One region of the Claveliimonas sp. genome, then DNA from elsewhere that is predicted to be linked to it. Evidence: predicted binding sites of a transcription regulator. Region 1 holds the regulator's gene; the other holds the start of a gene.
What was found. The regulator NrdR, encoded in region 1, represses ribonucleotide reductase genes. The targets are predictions, from matches to a motif close to CACAANATNTTGTG.
Positions count from the first base shown of each region.

Region 2: the regulator NrdR is predicted to act here: its motif matches at 8,726-8,739, upstream of WJ238_RS07615 (ribonucleoside triphosphate reductase).

Region 1 is NZ_JAYAZJ010000081.1:43,877-54,248, forward strand. It holds gene WJ238_RS07375 (GNAT family N-acetyltransferase) at 108-566, shown strand; gene WJ238_RS07380 (MFS transporter) at 541-882, opposite strand; gene WJ238_RS07385 (MFS transporter) at 905-1,597, opposite strand; gene WJ238_RS07390 (HD domain-containing protein) at 1,705-2,241, opposite strand; gene ymfI (elongation factor P 5-aminopentanone reductase) at 2,430-3,182, shown strand; gene WJ238_RS07400 (isochorismatase family protein) at 3,211-3,750, opposite strand; gene xth (exodeoxyribonuclease III) at 3,753-4,505, opposite strand; gene truA (tRNA pseudouridine(38-40) synthase TruA) at 4,550-5,284, opposite strand; gene nrdR (transcriptional regulator NrdR) at 5,399-5,860, opposite strand; gene WJ238_RS07420 (PRC-barrel domain-containing protein) at 5,930-6,184, opposite strand; gene WJ238_RS07425 (ABC transporter permease) at 6,230-7,447, opposite strand; gene WJ238_RS07430 (ABC transporter ATP-binding protein) at 7,448-8,224, opposite strand; gene WJ238_RS07435 (carbamate kinase) at 8,398-9,327, opposite strand; tRNA gene WJ238_RS07440 (tRNA-Ala) at 9,501-9,573, shown strand; gene WJ238_RS07445 (hypothetical protein) at 9,622-10,372, opposite strand, start outside.
Region 2 is NZ_JAYAZJ010000082.1:9,987-20,358, reverse strand. It holds gene WJ238_RS07655 (diacylglycerol/lipid kinase family protein) at 1-639, opposite strand, end outside; gene proC (pyrroline-5-carboxylate reductase) at 827-1,621, shown strand; gene WJ238_RS07645 (CPBP family glutamic-type intramembrane protease) at 1,656-2,591, shown strand; gene hydF ([FeFe] hydrogenase H-cluster maturation GTPase HydF) at 2,602-3,816, opposite strand; gene hydG ([FeFe] hydrogenase H-cluster radical SAM maturase HydG) at 3,895-5,316, opposite strand; gene hydE ([FeFe] hydrogenase H-cluster radical SAM maturase HydE) at 5,359-6,414, opposite strand; gene WJ238_RS07625 (MFS transporter) at 6,720-7,961, shown strand; gene WJ238_RS07620 (anaerobic ribonucleoside-triphosphate reductase activating protein) at 8,013-8,705, shown strand; gene WJ238_RS07615 (ribonucleoside triphosphate reductase) at 8,853-10,372, shown strand, end outside.

The DNA of each region.
Region 1 (10,372 bases):
ATCCCGGCACATTTTTCTTTCCTCCCTTGCAGAAAGAAAACAAAGCCTATATAATAGCAGCGTCAGTGTACACCGGTACCGTTTTTATTGATAAGGAGATTTGATCCATGATTTTAAGAGAATATCAGCCTTCTGATTTAAAAGAAATTTTAGAATTGTTTTATCATACCGTTCACTCTGTAAATGCCAAAGACTATACTCCGCAGCAGCTGGATGCCTGGACAGGCGGCACTGCTTCTTTCGAAGCCTGGAATACTTCTCTTTTGGAGCATAAAACATTTGTGGCTGCTGAAGGCGGTATCATTATCGGATTCGGAGACATAGATAAAAAGGGGTACCTGGACAGACTGTATATCCACAAAGATTTCCAGCGCCGTGGCATTGCCTCCACTATCTGTGATGCTCTGGAATCTGCCGTCCAGGTACCCCTTATTACGACCCACGCTTCCATCACCGCCCGTCCTTTTTTTGAAAAACGTGGTTACCGCGTGGTAAAGGAGCAGACAGTGATGCGCATGGGCGTTTCACTTACAAATTATCTTATGGAGAAAGACTTCGGCGATTGATCCGGTAAACAGCAAGTCCCAGAGGTACCGTCAGAGCAAGCACCGGATAAAACATCTGAATGCTCACATTTCCATACAGGACTCCTCCAAGCATAGGTCCAAGAGACATTCCCAGATCCAGTCCAATATAATACGTACTGTTTGCCAGCCCTCTTTTTCCTTCTCCGGCAAGAAGAATGGCCTTTGACTGACAGGCTGAACACATCATCCCATAACCGCCCGCCATAAAAGCCGCTGCCAGGAGCATCGTGATATTGCGGTTCATCACGCCCAGCAGGATAATCCCTATCAGGGCGCTGCATGAACTTAAAATCATAAAAAAGGAAAACGGACGGCTGTCAAAAAGACTGGGTTGCACAGTACGGTATCGCAAACAGCATAATAATAAATGCAATAGGGAGCACCTTCTTTTCCACAACCTGTACTCTTCTTTTTTCCTGATTTTCTCTTTCTTCTTTCGATAGCGTCGGTTCCCCTTTGTTCTGAACAAACTGTATAACAACAACAATCAATATACTGAATGCGGCTGCTACCAGAAACGCCGGCCTGTAGCCGATCCTTTCATACAGACTGACACCCACAGCCGGAGCCGCCGCCATCGCCAGTGCGTTCATAGCGCCGTAAATTCCCATTCCGGAACCAATCTTTTCTTTCGGGAGCAGCGTGGACATCCAGGTGGAAATACAGACAGAGCAAAGGGAAAAACCTATTCCATTTACAATTCTGGCTGCCACAATAAAAAGAGGCGACTGTGCGGCTGCGTATCCCACACTGGCCGCTGCCATTAATACTGCACCAATAAAAGACAGCTTATATTTACTGATTTTATCAGTAAGATTTCCAACAAAAGGGCGGCAAAAAAGGGAACAAATATTCATGAGTCCTCCGATCACTCCCATCAAAGCCGCACTTGCGCCCAAATTTTCCGAAAATCCTGTAATAAGAGGCGTCACAAGCATAGGACTTGCAAAATAAAAAAATCCCGAAATCAAAATCAGGATCCTGTCTCTCGTAACTATGTTCTGTTTCAAAAAAATACTCTCCCTTCCCGGCATATCTTGCCTTTCACATCAATGTGCAAAGAAAGACGCAGCCTAAACCGCATCTCTTCTTTGCACACTGCCATGTTCCCTTAAAATCATTCAAAATTCTTTTCAATCAACGCACAGTATTCCTGAAATGCAGCTTCCTCCGCAAACACAGACTGGAGCGCATCTCTTATTCCTTTGTAATACCAGCCGATCATCTTTTTATCTTTCATGCGAAAACGGTTCCAAAGGTCTTCCCCGACTTTAGGGTAATCCCTGTCTATGTCTCTCATATTTGACAGTTTATCTGCCAGAGCGATCATCTGCACCTCTCTTGGGGCCTGTCCGATTGAATGGATGGTTGCGCTTTTCCTTTCCATCCATGTCTTTGATTTATCTTCGCTCTCCCCCAGCACCATACCGGCTACTCTGGGGGAAAATTCCAGCGCCAGGACATCTGCCGTGACTCCCTCACAATCCTCTATGGTATCATGCAACACTGCAGCGCTGATAATTTCTTCATCCTTCGTCATTCCTGCCACGATTTCTCCCACTTCAATCGGATGGACGATATAAGGACGCCTTGTGCCTTTCCTTAGCTGTCCCTCATGCGCCTTTGTCGCAAATTGAATTGCCCGCTCTATCATATTCATACCTCTTTTTCATCCTCTGAATCCACTTTACATGCCTACATCATAGCACCTGTACTGATAAATAGCAACGCATAAATGACCTGCAATCAGATGAATTTCCCGTCAAAATGTGTTACTATGTTATATATTGGACAGCAGATCCTTCTGCTGCCCTTCTGATCTTTTCAAAAAGGAGCTGTCATATGAAAACATACACTTCTTCTGCCGAACATTTTGTGTTGATTACCGGGGCTTCCCGCGGCATCGGAAGAGCATGCGCCCTTCTTTTTGCCCGTATGGGATGGCATATTTTTCTCAACTGCCGCCGCTCTTTCCTGGAGCTTCAGGAAGTAGAAAAGAAGATCCAAAGCGAAACTCCCGGAAGCTGCACGATTCTCCCCGGTGATGTGGGGAACCCCGAAGATGTGCGGCAGATCTTTGATGCAATTTATCAGATATGTCCCTGCCTGGATGTTCTCATCAACAACGCCGGCATCGCCCACATCGGGCTTCTCACGGATATGACTGATCAGCAGTGGCAGGATATTATCAACACAAATCTTTCTTCTGTATTTTATTGCTGCCGCAGTGCCGTTCCCCCTATGATAACAAGAAAACAGGGTCGGATCATCAATATTTCTTCCATGTGGGGAACCAGCGGCGCTTCCTGCGAAGCTGCCTATTCCGCTTCCAAATCAGGAGTGCACGGTCTGACACGGGCGCTGGCAAAAGAGCTGGCCCCCAGCAACATTCAGGTAAACGCTGTCGCATGCGGCGTCATTGATACTGCCATGAACAGCCAGTTGGACGCCAGGGAACGGCAGACTCTGGAAGAAGATATCCCTTCCGGCAGATTCGGCCGCCCTGAAGAAGTCGCCCGGCTTGTCTGGGATCTTTCCCAAGCTCCCGATTATCTCACCGGACAGATCATAGGAATAGACGGAGGGTATATCTGATGATATACCCTCCATTTTTTCTTCTTTTTTATTTTACCAGCCTCTGGATTTTTTTACTCTCCTCTGTACCCGCTGCGCCGAGAAGCTCAAAAAGCAGGGCTTCATATGTTGTCAGCACAGCCCCTTCCTCCTGTGCGCGCAGAATCGCCATCTCTTTGTCCGTATCTTTTCTGCTGGAAATGCAGTCTGTCACAAGAACCGGAATATATCCGTGCGCGCGCAGATCGATCAAAGTCTGGAGCACACAGATATGGGCCTCGATTCCGCACAGGATAATATATTTCTTCTCCTGTATGGACGGACATTCTTTTAGAACATCTTCATAAGCGCTGAAGCGGATCTTCTCCACAAATTCCTCTGTACGGGCAGCCTCCCTGATCTCCTTTACAGTGGCCCCCAGCCCCCTGGTATACTGCTGGGTCAGAAATACAGGCACATCCAAAGTGCAAAGTCCTGCAAGAAGGATCGATGAATTTTCGATGAGACCTTCTTTTCCCGACATTGCCGGAACCAGTTTTTCCTGGTAATCAATTACAATTGCTGCTGTATGTTCGCGTTCTATTTTCATATCTACTCCATCTCCAATACAACCGGGCAGTGATCCGAGCCCATGATATCTGTCAATATTTCTGCATTTTTCAAGCGGTTTTCCAGACAAGCAGACACACAGAAATAATCAATGCGCCACCCTGCATTCTTCTCTCTTGCTTTAAACCGGTAGGACCACCAGGAATAAATACCCTCCTGATCCGGATAAAAATAGCGGAAGGTATCAATGAATCCTGCATCCAGAAGGGCGGTAAATTTCTCCCTCTCCTCGTCAGTAAAACCTGCATTCTTTCGGTTTGTCTTAGGATTTTTCAGATCGATCTCCTTATGAGCCACATTCAGATCTCCACAGAAAACAACCGGCTTTTTCTCTTCCAGCTTCTTCAGATAAGCCAGGAAATCTTCTTCCCAATGCATCCGATACGGCAGCCTGGCCAGCTCATTCTGTGAATTGGGAGTATATACCGTAATAAAATAGTAGTCAGGAAACTCCAGAGTGATTACCCGGCCTTCCTGATCGTGCTCTTCTATTCCGATTCCATAGGATACAGAAATGGGTTCCTCCCTGGTAAATACCGCTGTGCCGGAATACCCCTTCTTCACCGCATAGTTCCAATACTGGTGATATCCCGGTGTTTCAAGGACAAGCTGTCCCTCCTGCATTTTTGTCTCCTGTATACAGAAAATATCTGCGTCCGCTTCTTTAAAAAAATCCATGAAGCCTTTCTGCACACACGCGCGGATCCCATTTACATTCCATGAAACAAATTTCATCTTTTGTTCTCCCTTCTGTCGTATCTGCCTGTGGCAGGCGGCAGTTAATAATATACTTTTCTTAAAAACAATCCCCTGGCCGGAGCAAGGAATCCGGCAAGACTTCTGTCCTCCGCTGCGATCACTACCGGAAGCTTGGATGCATCTCTCCTGCCTGTCCCCACTTCCAGCAGCGTTCCTGTCAGGATCCGCACCATATGATACAAAAATCCCGAACCATAGTAGGTAATCCGCACCTTTTCTCCGGAACGTACGATCTTGATATTATAAATTTTACGTACGGTATCATTTGTATCTTTATTATCTGTAAAACTGACAAAATTCTTGACGCCGATCAGATATTTTGTCGCATCTCTCATTGCCTCTATATCCAGTTTTTCGGGATAATGATAACAATATCTGCGGGAAAATACATCCGGCTTCTCCCTGCAGTCAATATAGTATTCATACTTTTTTCCCTTTGCGCTTTTTCGGGCATGGAAATTGTTTTTCACCAGCTCTACTTTCAAGATACGGATATCTTCCGGCAGATAGCGATTCAGAGATTCCTTCAATTCTTCCGGATCGTAGAGTCCTGACAACTTTACACTGGCCACCTGTCCTCTGGCGTGTACGCCGCTATCTGTCCTCCCGGATCCGTCCACCTGAACCCGGTATCCCACAATTTTTCCAAGGCTCCACTCTATGATATACTGGATCGTATTGTCTGTGGTCGCCTGCCGCTGCCATCCCTGGTAACGGCTGCCGTCATAGGCAATCGTCAGCTTATAGTTTCTCATATCACTCACCCAATCTATCTGAATTTCCATTGAAATTTTTATAACAAAAGAAGAAGCCATTTCATGCTTCTTCTTTTATCTTATCACTTTCCCCGGGGATACGCAATTCATTTCTTAAGCATTTCCCCGATCCAGAATTTTCTTTATTTCATCCATGAATGTGTTGACATCTTTAAATTCACGATATACGGAAGCGAATCTGACATAGGCCACTTCATCCAGTTTTTTCAGCTCATCCATTACGATCTCTCCAATCGTGCTGCTGGGAATTTCTTTTTCCTCAAGGCTGAAAATTTCTGTTTCAATGTGATCGATACATTTCTGTATCTCTTCTGCTGAAACCGGCCGTTTATAGCAGGCACGAAGTACTCCCGATTCTATTTTCCCGCGGTTATACTGCTCTCTGTTATTATCCTTCTTAATGATGATCAGAGGGATCGTTTCGACTTTTTCATATGTAGTGAACCGTTTTCCGCAGACGTCGCAGGAACGTCTTCTGCGAATGGAATTTCCGTCCTCCGCCGGTCTGGAATCGATCACTCTGGTATCCGGATGGCTGCAATATGGGCATTTCATCTTGGCTTACGTCCTTTCTTCTGATTATATCTCCAGTATATAACCCCCGAATAGAAATTGTCAATTTTTTTACTTTTGTCTGTGGTGTTTTTCTTCATGTACTTCTACCAGAATAATATCCGGACCGATTTTCTGGATGCAGCAAAACGGAATTACATATTCCCCGCCGTCTCCAAACCATCCGCACAATTTCCCCCCTTTGGGGACAATAATGGATTCTATACATCCGCTGCATTCATCAAAGACAAGATCCGCCACATACCCTAACTTTCTGCAGTCGCATGCATTGATCACTTCTTTTTGCTGAAAGTCGCAAAGCCGCATTTTATCACCTCTTCTGCTATTTTATGCAAAAAAGGCAAATAGGTGTTAAGGCGCCATCACTTTTTCACTTTTAAAGGCACGGGCAATACAAGCTGTAAGTACTCCTCCTACAACCAGTGTTTCCGCCAGCGTTACTATATACTGCATCACCGTAATGTCTTTTGCCAGGATTCCCTGCAGCGCCAGTGCACTGTTGTAGATCGGAATGTAATACCTGGAAGGATCCGGCGTTCCGGTCTGGAACATAGTGAGAAGTCCGATTACAAGGACAAGCATATAAACCGGCGTAATATAGCTGGTTGCCTCTTTTGTTGTCTTCGCAAATACGGAAATAAGCGCTACAATAGCTGCATATAAAAATGCGATTGCAACAAGGAGAAGAGCCAGCATAACCGTCTGTTCCACATCCATCTGCAGATTCAGGCTTCCGCCGCTTGTTCCTGTCATGGATCTCATCATCAGCGGCATGCAGATAACCATTACTGCTACATAGATCAGGGAAGAAATCCCCGATATTACCATAAGGGCAAATACTTTTCCAAGTACAATAGAAGTCCGCTTGATAGGAGCGACCAAAAGGCTCGCCATAGTTCCCCGCTCTTTTTCACCGGCAATCATATCTGCACCGATTCCCATAGCTCCTGCAAACAGCAGTATTGTAATAAAGTAAGGAAGCATCAGCCCAAGGGCTTTTCCGCTTGCTTTATCCTCATCCTGTATTTCCATCCTGTCATTGTCTGAATTTACGGTGAATACTATAGTTGCCTCCGCATTTCCCATTCTTCCTGCCAGAAGCACCTGACGGTAAGCTTCCAGAGTTCCTCCTGAAATCTCCTGGTAAGCCTGTGCAGAATAATCTTCTGATGGATTATAGTAAGTCTTGATCTGTGGAATCTCATCTCCCGACTCGTACTGACTGATCGCAGAATCAAAATTTTCCGGAAATTCAATAATTAGATCGGCCGTTCCCTGCAGGATTTCATCTTCTGCCTGCTTTCTTTGTCCGTCATTTTTCACCTCTTTCAGATCGTAATCATACTCGCCTGACTCTAAAAACGCCTGAAAAGTTTCCGGCTGATTCTGAATATAGACAATTTCCTGATGTTCTTCCAGATCCTCTTCCATATTCTCTGCAAGATTACTGATGATCGTAAGAATCACTACCATGATAAGAACCGGCAGCAGAAAGACAGAAAATACCATTTTCCGGTCTTTAAAAATTCTCGCCATCTCTTTTCCGAAAATCTGTTTTATGCCGTTCATCTACATCTCCCCCTTCCCTGCTGCTGTATACAATTGAAAGAACGCGTCTTCAAGATCATGGGCTCCCGTGCAGGAAAGGAGTTCATGAAGCGTCCCCTCCGCTTCTTTCTTTCCATCAATGATCATGCCGATGCGGTCACAAAGCTTTTCTGCTTCTGACATAATATGCGTAGAAATGATCACTAATTTTCCTTCTTCCTTCAATTTCTTCAGATAATCTGTCACGCCTCTGGCAGTCACAATATCAAGACCGTTTGTAGGCTCGTCAAAAATAACGATATCCGGATCATGTACCAGACTTACTGCAATGGCAGCTTTCTGTTTCATACCGGTGGACAGCTCTTTGATCCTCTTATGAGCAAACTCTTCAATTCCAAAATAAGAGAAAAGTTCCTGTCTTCTCTTTTCCAGCATGTCTTCCGGCACCTTATGGAGTCTTCCGAAAAACCGGAACATATAATCCGGGTCAAACTGCTCGTCCAGTTTAATATCACTTGTCAGGAAACCGATACGCCTCTGTACCTCCTCCGGCTCCTCCTGAACCTCATGCCCATCTACATAAATCTGCCCCTCTGTGGGTTTAATGATCGTTGAAATACAACGCAGGGTTGTCGTTTTCCCTGCCCCATTCGGACCCAGGAGACCATATATTTCTCCCGGCTTTGCAGTGAGACTTAAACCGTCCACCGCTCTTTTATACGGATCTTTTGTATGAGATTCCGCCATCTGTTTCTTGTTCAGCTTATAAATTTTTGTCAGATTCTTAATCTCAACCATGTCTGCTCTCCTCCCTCTATTGTGCCACTGACTTAATACAAGTATATACCCTCCCCCGAGAAATTTGTCAATAGAAAAATGTATTCTGTTAAAAAAAACACTCTGCCATCTGCAATTTCCGCATTCTGACAGAGTGTTTTCTTTTGTTTTTTATTTTCTCAAACCAGGTACTCTTATTTTATGATCGTTCCTGTTCTTCCCCGCAGTCCGTCTTTCAGTTTTTCCAGAGAAGTAATCAGGGCGATCCTTCCTTCCCGCTTTTCAATAAATTCCACAGAAGCCCGGAATTTCGGCAGCATATTATGTTTGCCAAAATGCCCTTCTGCCATATATTGTTTTGCTTCTGCCACGGAAATGCATCCGATCTCCGACTCATTTGGCGTATCAAGATTAATTCTTACTTTCTCTACACTTGTGAGAATGATCAGCTCATCCGCGTCAATCTCTTCTGCCAACTTGCCTGCTGCCAGGTCTTTTTCAATGACGGCACTTGCTCCTTTCAGACGATGATCCAGCTGCATTACAGGGATTCCGCCTCCGCCGCATGCAATAACCAACTGTCCGGCATCAATTAATGTTTTTATTGCATCAATCTCTACGATCTTTACCGGGTTGGGTGCTGAAACGACCCGGCGGAAACCTTTGCCCGGCTCTTCCACCACATAGTTTCCTTTCTTTTTCTCCTCTTCCGCTTCTTCTTTCGTCATATAACGCCCCAGTACTTTTGTAGGAGTATAGAACGCTTCATCATAGGGATCAACAATCACCTGTGTAAGGATTGTGCTGACTGTGCGATAAATCCCCCGGTTCAACAACTCTTCCCGGATGGCATTTTGTAAGTCGTACCCAATATACCCCTGGCTCATGGCTGAGCAGACAGACATTGGAGCCGGAGTATAATCCTGATGCACCTTTCCAAATTCGTTCATTGCAGTATGGATCATCCCCACCTGCGGGGCATTGCTGTGCGTGATCGCAACCTGATATCCTTCCTCCACCAATCCGGCAATTGCTTTGGCAGTATGCTTTACCGCCTCTTTTTGTTCTGGCAATGTGGTTCCCAGCGCCCGATGTCCCAGGGCAACTACAACTCGTTTCTTCATATATGTGTCTCCTTTGAATTTCCACGTATTTTTCACTGTTGGAATAACTGTTGAAATATAAGAGAATTATATTATTTTTCATGTAAAATTGCAACTTCTATTCCTTTTTCCCATAAGATTTTCATAATCATTCAGCCTTGATTTTTCTCACAGTCATGCTATACTTTTCTTATGGGGTATTAGCGCAGTTGGGAGCGCGTCACACTGGCAGTGTGAAGGTCACGGGTTCAAGTCCCGTATACTCCATTTTTTGATGCCTTTTATTATTTGCTGATATTCCACATACCGCAACTCTCACAGTTTCTTCTTTTTTCTTAGCAAATGTCTTACTCCGATTCCAATACCTGCCGCTGCCGGCAGCGCAAGGAAAAAAGTCACCGGATCTGCTGCATTGCTGCTGTCTTTTTCTTTCTTTTGTTCATCCTTTTCAAATACTTCCCTCTCCAGTCCGAGTGCCTTTTGAACCGGTCCTAAAAGTTTTTGAACCGCCGTCTCTTCCGGCACAATTTCGATCATCACTGTCTCCACTGCCTGATTCTTCGCTTCATCTTCCGCCTGGACTTCGATCTCGTAAATACCGGCACCTCTCACATTCACAGAATGGCTCCGGCTCTTTTCCGCCAGCACTTCTCTCTTTCCATTTACCTTAACTGCCGTAAGCCAGTCTTTCTCTCCTCGGATACGAATATCGGCATTGGCTTCTGTCTCATACGATTTCCCGTCTGTGATTCCCCGGATCAAAATATCCGGAGCTGTGTGATCGATGGTAAAATCAGCCCTCGCTTCCGACCGGTTACCTGCCTGATCTACGGCTTCTACCTTCATCTGATGCCTGCCTTCTTTTGTCAGAGACTGTCCCGGAAAATAAAATCTGCCATCTACCGTCATAGTGCAGGAGCAACTGGTAAAGTCCTGTATATATTCTGTCTCTGGATAATTCCAACAAAATTCTTTAAGATACCTTCCATCCATTTCACTGACTTTTGAGATTACAGGTGCCTTTTTGTCAATGACAATCTGTGCCTTTGCCCCGGCTGCAAATCCC
Region 2 (10,372 bases), on a different contig from region 1:
TCCCTCATATGGGTGGTTCATTGCAACGGTAAAGAAAACCTTTGAAAAGGAAAGGGTTTTTTTGCCGTCCAGCGTTACCTGCATAGATGCCGGGAGCAGGTGGATCAGCCGGTGAAAGGCGATGGCAGCATAAGTCAGTTTGCCAAGACCGAGCCGGTTGAGTATGACTTTCATCCGGGAGATAACAGCCTGATGGCAGATGGCGGCGTCAAACCCCAGTCCGGCGCTTACTGCAAAGCGTTTTGTTCTGTTTTTATAAAAGAGAAGCCCTACGTTCATGTAGGAATAGGAGGCGGGAGAGAGGATTGCTGCAAGGGCTTTTTGTGGATCACGGGGAAGCGCGAAAGCGCGGGCAAAATCATTGCTTGAGCCGATGGGAATATACCCCACAGTGACGAGGGAGAGATTTTTTATTCCTCCGATCACCTCATTGATAGTTCCGTCTCCTCCAAGAACAATGATGGTGTGTTCCTGACCGTCAGAAGTCAGCTTTCGGGTCATGGCAGTAGCGTGGCGCTGATATTTTGTAAAAAACGCCCGGTATGGAACGGAAGATTCTTTCAGTTTTGGTTCCAACTGTTCCCATACCCTGCCGCCAAGTCCGGAACGGGCGTTGGGATTTATGATAAATGTATACATAGATGTTCTCCCTTCAGATAATATAAAATTATACCGCGGATGTGCCTGTGAGACAACAAGAGAGATTGCTATTTTAATGACAAGATGTTATATTTAAGGAAGATTCAGATAAAAGACAACTCCTTACACTGCAGAAGGCAGGCAGCGCATGAGAGCGGGTCTTTGATTAAGGAGGAAGAATAGAATGATGAAACTGGGATTTATTGGAACAGGAAATATGGCGACTGCCATGATGGGAGGTATCCTTGCAAATGGTCTTGCCAAGGCGGATGAAGTGATCGGGGCAGATCCCACTGAAGCAGGCAGAAAGCGGGTGCAGGAGAAGTACGGCATCCATGTGACAGCTGACAATAAAACAGCTGCAAGAGAGGCTAAGATTCTTATCCTTTCTGTAAAACCACAGTTTTATGCCGATGTGATCGAGGAGATCAAAGATGAGATCACAGACAGCCATCTCATCATTACCATTGCTCCCGGAAAAACACTTGACTGGGTAGAGGAACAGTTTGGGAAGCCGGTAAAGATCATACGTACAATGCCAAATACTCCTGCAATGGTTGGAGAGGGAATGACAGCGGTATGCAAAAATAAATATGTAACGGAAGAGGAGATGGAAGAGGCTTTGAAAATTCTTGGAAGCTTTGGAAAAGCAGAAGTGATCCCGGAGCGTCTGATGGACGCTGTGGTATCTGTAAGCGGAAGTTCCCCGGCCTATGTATTTATTTTGATCGAGGCTATGGCGGATGCGGCGGTATCCGGAGGAATGCCAAGAGCCCAGGCTTATAAATTTGCTGCCCAGGCGGTAATGGGAAGTGCAAAAATGGTTCTGGAAACAGGAAAACATCCGGCAGAGCTGAAGGATATGGTGTGTTCGCCGGCAGGTACAACCATCGAAGCGGTGCGGGTGCTGGAGGAGATGGGATTTCGCAGTGCAGTGATAGAAGCAATGAAAACATGTGAAGAGATTTCAAAAAGCCTGTAACCTGTGTATCAAATAAAGGAGATTAAAAGACAGAATGGAAAAAAGACAACTGAAGCCGTGGATGGCGGTCATATTTGTACCTGTATTTTGGATAGATATTTTTATCTTGAGCGGATTATTTGGCCGCTGGTTCGGCGTGTGGGGGACACTGATCGGAGAGCTTCTGCTGATTGTGCTTGCAGTGGGAATTGCTGCGGCGTTTCGGGCGGATATTCGGCGGATTTTCCCTCTGAAGAGGCCGGAAGCAGCCAAGGTAGGAGGCACTATTGTGCTCTGGCTTGGAACATTTCTGGCAGCCATGGGTATTGTGGGCGTCCTCAGCTATTTCTTTCCACAGCAGATGCTGGGGGCAGGAGAGGATGTGGGAAGCGTGGTAATGACGCTTCCGGCCTGGTTCTCCCTTTTCCTTGTTGCCCTGACTCCTGCTGTGTGTGAGGAAGTGGCGTTCCGAGGGACTTTTCTTGGATGCTTTCGGAGTATAAGAAATAAATGGATCGGTATTCTGGTTGTTTCAGTAGTATTCGGACTGTTCCATGGAAGCATCTGGAGAGCCATCCCTACAACGATCCTTGGAATTGCAATGGGATATCTTCTGATGGAGACAGATAATATGTTCTATAATATGCTGTTTCATCTTATCAATAATGCAGTGCCGATTCTCCTGCTTCTCTTCCTTTCCATGATGCCCGGGGCCGCTGTGGATCAGAGCCAGATGGCAGAAGTACAGCAGCAGATGGCAGGAGGAGTTTCTCTGATGGTGATGGCAATCTATCTGATGTACTCCTCCGGCGCGCCTCTTTTGCTCTATATAGGAAATTATCTGATCCACAGAGGACAGCCGGGATATACAAAGGGTATATTTCCCAGAGAAAAGAGATGGCAGCTGGTTCTTCTGCTTGTTGTCAGCTTCTTCCTTTTCCTTATGGGAATGCTGCTGATGTTTCTTTCAACAATTGTTGCTCTGGCGTAGCGTGTATTTGTTACAGTGAAAACGGCTGCAGGCAGCGGGGAAGGATGCCGTTCATATGTGCAATGGCCGTGCCGTAATTGGTGATAGGGATGCCGGCGTCTTCCGCGCAGGAGAGCCTGTATTTCATTTCTCTTTCGTTAAGGGTGCATCCGCCGCAGTGGACGATCATGGAAAAGCCGCTTAAATCAGCGGGAAATTCTGTGCCGCTTGTGAAGGAGAACGTAAGGTCCTTGCATCCGGTGTGCTTCCGAATGAGATTCGGAAGCTTGACTGTTCCGATATCCTCGCATTGTCTGTGATGGGTACAGCCTTCTGAGATTAAAATGGTATCATCCTCCTTTAAGGAGTCCAAAGCTCTGGCACCGTCTGCCAGAGTTTTTAAATTCCCTTTGTATCTGGCAAATAAAATAGAAAAAGAGGTGAGAGGGATCTCTTCTGGAACAATTTCGGCGACGTAGGAAAATGCCTGGCTGTCTGTAATGACAAGGTCAGGGGTCCTGCCAAGAGAAGAAAGTGCGGCAGCAAGTTCTGTTTCACGGACAGTCAGGGCATAAGCGCCGGAATCAAGAATATCGCGGATGGTCTGCTGCTGCGGCAGGATGAGACGTCCCTTCGGCGCTGCTTTGTCAATGGGGATGACAAGTATCACCAGACTGGAGGGATGGATCAGATCCCCTACAATGCGTCTTCCTTTGTCTTCCTCAGGAAGACTGGCGGCAAGCATTTCCTTCAATTCAAAGATCCCCTGTCCATTTCTGGCACTGATGCGGACAGTATGGATGTTGTCCGGCAAAGAATCTGTCAGAGGGACAGGAGAGTCGAACGAGGAGAGCAGATCACATTTATTTATGGCAAGAATACAGGGAATCTGCTTCTTTTGTATCTTTTCCAGAATTTTTCCGTCTTCCGGCGTGATACCTTCCAGTGCGTCAATGACAAGGACGGCAATGTCGCAGCGGTTCAGAGCCTGGTGGGCCTTTTGGATGCGCATAAGGCCAAGCTCTCCGCTGTCATCAAGTCCGGGGGTGTCAATGAGGACGACCGGACCCAGGGGGAGAAGTTCCATGGCTTTCATGACAGGATCTGTGGTAGTGCCTTTGATATCGGAAACAATGGCAAGATTTTGGGAAGTTACAGCGTTAATAAGGCTGGATTTTCCGGCGTTGCGCTTTCCGAAAATGCCGATATGAACGCGCTCGGAGCTGGGGGTGTTGTTTAAGCTCATAAAAGTCTCCTTTCGTTAGAGCGGCCGGAGCTTTGTGCAGGCCCCGGCCCGGATTCAAAAAGGTGTTTCTGATTTTTATTAAAAGCGGAAATCACGGCGGTTGTTTTCACGGATCAGGCGGAGATTTTCTTCCACAACAGCCCGTGCCTTAAGATTCGGTACGTTGAGGATTTCCCGATCGATCAGTTTGTCGCCGATGGCTTTTGTTTCAGGGGATGCATAATCCATCAGATATTCTTCCAGAGTCATCAGTGCATTTGGATGGCAGCAGTTTTGGATTTGCCCGCTTTTGCAAAGAGACATGAAACGGTCTCCTGTCCGTCCCTCCCGATAACAGGCAGTGCAGAAGCTGGGAATGTAATCCATTTCCATCAGCCAGCGGACAACTTCATCCAATGTGCGGGTATCGCTGACATCGAACTGCTCTGAGCGTTCATCTTCCGGCTCCGGTTCACAGTATCCGCCTACGCTGGTACGGGAACCGCCGCTGATCTGTGAGATGCCAAGATGAAGGACTCTCTCCCGGCACTTCTGGTTTTCGCGGGTGGAGATGATCATACCGGTGTAGGGAACCGCAATCCGGATACAGGCTACAATCTTGGCGAAGGTATCGTCATCAATCCCGTTATCAAAGGCATCGGCGTCGATATCGTCTGCATGACGGAGGCGAGGGACGCTGATGGTATGAGGGCCGACACCGAAAGCAGCCTCCAGATGTTCGGCATGCATAAGAAGTCCTGTAAATTCATAACGGTACTTATCCAGACCAAAAAGAACGCCGATTCCCACATCGTCGATGCCGCCCTCCATGGCTCTGTCCATTGCAGTAGTGTGGTAATCGTAGTCATGTTTCGGACCGGTAGGGTGGAGCTGAAGATAACTTTTTTTATGGTAAGTTTCCTGGAACAGGATATAAGTGCCGATGCCGGCTTCCTTCAGAAGGCGGTAATTATCTACCGTTGTAGCGGCAATGTTGATATTGACGCGCCGGATGGCTCCGTTCTTATGCTTGATGCTGTAAATGGTATTAATACTGTCCAGATAATAATCCATGGTATTGTGCACCGGATCCTCGCCTGCTTCCAGAGCCAGACGTTTGTGCCCCATATCCTGCAGCGCAATGACTTCCCGCCGGATTTCTTCCTGGGTCAGTTTTTTCCTTGCAATATGTTTGTTCTTCATATGATAGGGGCAGTAGGTACATCCGTTAATGCAGTAGTTGGATAAGTACAAGGGGGCAAACATGACAATACGGTTGCCGTAAAAATCTTTTTTGATCTGTTCGGCCAGCTTGTAAATTTCCTGATTTTTTTCTTCAATATCGCAGTCCAGAAGAACCGCTGCCTCGCGGTGGGACAGTCCTTTACGCTTTTTGGCCTTTTCGATAATGGAATCGATCAGTGCCTCATTGTGCTTGTTTTCTTCAGCGTAGGCAAGCGTGGTGAGGATTTCCTCGTGGTTGATAAAATCATCTGGACATTTTGAGTTTACGTCATACATTTTTCTTTCCTCCGTTATCGCAAGTTTTATACACCGCATTGATCAGGAAATGTTCAAAGAATCTCCGCGGTGTGTCAGAATATGATAACCGACTGCCTCCATACGCTTTTCCAGCTTTTCTTTTCCCTCTGCAGCCTCCTCGCCGTCAGACAGTTTATTGTCGTAAAGGGAATAATCTTTTCGGTGGGTTTTCGGAGAGAGATTGGGCATAACAACATTTGCACCGGCCAGGATTCCAAGTTCTCTTCCGTTCTCCTGGATTGTGCCAAGAGCGGTGGTGGCAGGAAGAAGAACCTTTGGGAGCATCAGGCGGAGAAGTCCCAGCATAAACAGGGTCAGCTCCAGGGTGCCGGCAGGTTCCCTGGCAAATACGGTATCCCGGTGAGGGATAAAAGGCCCGATCCCTACCATATGAGGATTCAGCTTTTTGATAAACAGCATGTCATCGGCCAGATTTTCCGCGCTCTGGAAAGGAGAACCTACCATAAAACCAGTGCCTACCTGATATCCGATGGCCTTCAGGTCCCACAGGCAGGCCTGCCGGGATGAAGAGCTAAGACAGGCCGGATGAAGCCGGGCATAGTGACCGGCGTCAAAGGTCTCGTGACGGAGAAGATAGCGGTCTGCCCCAGCGTCAAAAAATGCCTGATAGGAATGATGGGCCTTCTCTCCGATAGAGAGGGTCACGGCACAGTCCGGCCACAGGTCTTTGATCTGAGAAATCAGATGTACCATGCGGTCATCTGTGAACCAGCCGTCCTCACCCCCCTGGAGTACGAAAGTGCGGAACCCCAGGGAATAGCCTTCCCGGCAGCAGGAGAGTATCTCCTCTTCAGTGAGACGGTAGCGGTACACATTGCGGTTGCTTTTTTGAATGCCGCAGTAATAGCAGTCGTTTTTACAGTAGTTTGTAAATTCGATCAGGCCGCGGATATAGACGCTGTGTCCGTAATGGTGATGCCGCACTTCTCTTGACAGGGCAAAAAGATAAGAGGCATCCTCTGTGGTTCGGTTTGTGATCAGATGGATCCACTCGTCCCTGGACAGAGTATGAGTCTGATGCAGTTTGTCGATCAGCAGGCGATTGGTCTGTTTCATCTGTGCGTTTAACCTCCTAAAAAAACCTGCACCGATGGCGCAGGCAAAAGGCGGGAGATTCCATCTCCCTTCTTGATTCATGCTGGAAGCGCCTTTTTACTCAGGTGTTACCCTTTGTAATCAGTACGGTATTTCTGATATTGTATCATGTAAGGAGGAAAATGGGAATACTTTACAGAAACTTTACAAGATATGCGCAGTAGAATTGACAAACCCCATTTATACTGGAGTATAATAGTTAAAGTGCGCTGTAATTTAATTGCGAAAAGGAAAATGCCCGACAGGGCAGGGAAAAGGAGAAAACAATGAAACAAAAACAAAAATATACCTCTCTGGAAAAAGCCTGGATTTTGTATGATGTTGGAAACTCGGCGTTTGTACTTCTGGTTTCCACGATCATTCCTATCTATTTCAATTACTTGTCAGAATCTGCAGGCCTTTCTTCTGTGACTTATCTTGCATACTGGGGTTATGCGGCCTCTGTCGCCACTTTGGCAGTTGCTTTTATCGGGCCTGTCTTTGGTGCGGTGGCCGACACTAAAAACTATAAAAAGAAAATTTTTCTTGTTACTGTGCTGGTGGGCGTGATCGGCTGTATTGCCATGGGGATCGCTGCCACATGGCTGGGATTTCTGGTGATCTTTGTGATCGCCAAGATCGGCTATTCTGCAAGTCTTGTGTTTTATGATTCTATGCTTCACGATGTGACAACGCCGGAAAAACTGGATGAGGTTTCTTCCCAGGGATATGCCTGGGGATATATCGGAAGCTGTATTCCCTTTATCATCAGTCTTGGGATTGTGCTGGGAGCAGAACCTCTCGGCCTTTCCATGCAGACGGCGATGGGGATTTCTTTTGCCGTAGTGGCGGTGTGGTGGATTGTTTCGTCTTTTCCGCTGCTGAAAAACTACCGCCAGATCCATTATGTGGAAAATACGCCCGGACTTGTGGGGAAAAGTTTTCGGAGACTTTGGGAGACATTAAAAGGCATGAAAGATGACCGGAAGATTCTATTGTATCTTCTTGCGTATTTCTTTTATATTGATGGTGTTTACACGATCATAGAGATGGCTACCGCATATGGAACGGCATTGGGGCTGGATACCACAGGGCTTCTTCTGGCGCTTCTTGTCACTCAGATCGTGGCCTTTCCATCGGCGATTGCCTTTGGAAAGTTTACGGAAAAATACCCGTCCGAAAATCTGATCACCATCTGTATCCTGGCCTATACGGCCATTGCGGTATATGCACTGTTTTTAAACAGCCAGCTGCAGTTCTGGATTTTGGCAGTATGTGTGGGATTGTTCCAGGGAGGCATACAGGCGCTGTCCCGCTCCCATTTTGCAAAATTAATTCCGCCCCAGAAATCAGGGGAATATTTTGGGATTATGGATATCTGCGGAAAAGGAGCTTCCTTTATCGGAACTGCCCTGGTAGGATTTGTTTCACAGGTCACGGGCAGCACAAACCAGGGCGTTGCCGTTCTGGCGGTGGTTTTTGTAGTGGGATTGGTTTTATTCCGCGTTTCTGTACGAATAAAAAAATAGTAATCTCTACCTGCCTGTGATAGAATAAAATAAAAGCAGGAGATGAGAGATATGATAATACAAGGATTGCAGAAATTAACATTGCTGGACTATCCCGGAAAGGTTGCCTGCACCATATTTACGGCAGGATGTAATTTCAGGTGTCCGTTTTGCCACAATGCCTCCCTTGTGATCGATACATCAGCGAATGAGACCATACCGGAAGAGGAGATTTTCCGATTTCTCACCAAACGCCAGGGGATCCTTGACGGCGTGTGCATCAGCGGCGGAGAGCCATTGATACAGGACGGGATCGAAGAATTTATCCGGCAGATCAAAGAGATGGGGTATGATGTGAAACTGGACACCAACGGAAGCTTTCCGGATAAGCTGATCCGGCTTGTGGAAGCAGGACTGATCGATTATGTGGCAATGGATATTAAAAATTCCCAGGAGCATTACGGAAAAACGATCGGGATAGAAGATTATGATATCAGAGATGTACATAGAAGTGTCAAGTATCTGATGTCGGGAGAAGTACCCTATGAATTTCGAACGACTGTTGTGCGGGAATTTCATCAAAGGTCGGATTTTGCTTCTATTGGACGGTGGATCCGGGGAGCCAGGGAGTATTACCTTCAGCAGTTTGTAGATTCAGGGGATCTGATCCGTCCCGGACTGCACGGCTATAATAAAGAAATTATGGAGCAGGCCCTGGAGGTTGTGAAAAAGGACGTAGAATCTGCAAAACTGCGTGGTTTATAGAAAATATGAGGGAACATAATAACAACATGTTGTGAAGAAGACGAAAAGTGTGCACAACATGTTGTTATTTTGTATTGACTCTTACGGAGATAAGGTGGTATGATAAAAGAACCAGCACAAAAGAAAAATAAAAGGGGAGGTCATTTCATGTATCAGGTAGTAAAAAGAGACGGACAGATCGCGGAATTTGATATTGCCAAGATCAGTATCGCCATCACAAAAGCGTTTGAAGCACAGAACAGGCAGTATCATCCGTCCATCATAGATATGCTGTCGCTGAAGGTGACTGCAGATTTTGAGCCGAAGATCAAAAAGGATCTGATCCAGGTAGAGGATATTCAGGACAGCGTAGAGCAGGTGCTTGTCCAGGCAGGTTACGGCGATGTGGCAAAAGGATATATCCTTTATCGTAAAAACCGGGAGAAGATCCGCAATCTCAAATCGACCATGTTGGATTATAAGGAAATTGTTGACAATTATGTTAATGTTTCCGACTGGCGTGTGAAAGAAAATTCTACAGTAACTTATTCTGTGGGAGGTCTGATCTTAAGCAATTCAGGAGCGATCACAGCAAATTACTGGCTGTCGGAAATCTATGATGAGGAGATCGGGCAGGCTCACAGAAATGCGGATATCCATCTTCATGACCTTTCCATGCTGACCGGATACTGTGCAGGATGGTCGCTGAAGCAGCTGATCCAGGAAGGGTTGGGAGGAATACCGGGAAAAATTTCCTCTTCTCCTGCAAAGCATTTGAGCGTTCTTTGCAACCAGATGGTAAACTTCCTGGGAATCATGCAGAATGAATGGGCCGGCGCGCAGGCATTCTCTTCTTTCGATACTTATCTGGCGCCGTTTGTCAAGGTGGACAATTTAAGCTATGACAGTGTGAAAAAGTGTATAGAATCGTTTATTTACGGAGTGAACACACCGTCCAGATGGGGTACACAGGCACCGTTTTCCAATATTACTCTGGACTGGACTGTTCCGAATGACCTTGCCAACCTTCCGGCGATCGTCGGCGGCAAGGACATGGATTTTACATACGGAGACTGTAAGAAAGAGATGGATATGATCAATAAGGCGTTCATTGAGATCATGATCGAGGGAGATGCTCACGGACGCGGATTCCAGTATCCGATCCCGACTTACTCCATCACCAGTGATTTTGACTGGTCTGATACGGAAAATAACCGTCTTCTCTTTGAGATGACAGCAAAATACGGAACACCATACTTCTCTAACTACATTAACAGTGATATGGAGCCGAGCGATGTAAGAAGCATGTGCTGCCGTCTGCGTCTTGATCTTCGTGAGCTTCGCAAAAAATCAGGCGGATTTTTCGGAAGCGGCGAGAGCACAGGATCCATTGGAGTTGTGACCATCAACATGCCAAGGATCGCTTACCAGTCTGAAAACGAAGAAGAGTTTATGAGCCGTCTGGACCGGCTGATGGATATTTCTGCCCGCTCTTTGCATGTAAAGAGACAGGTTATTACCCAGCTTCTGGAAGGCGGACTGTATCCGTATACAAAACGTTATCTTGGAACATTTGACAATCATTTCTCCACGATCGGACTTGTGGGAATGAATGAAGCCGGACTCAACGCAAAATGGATCGGCAAGGATATGACGCATAAGGAGACACAGGAATTTTCCAAGAGAGT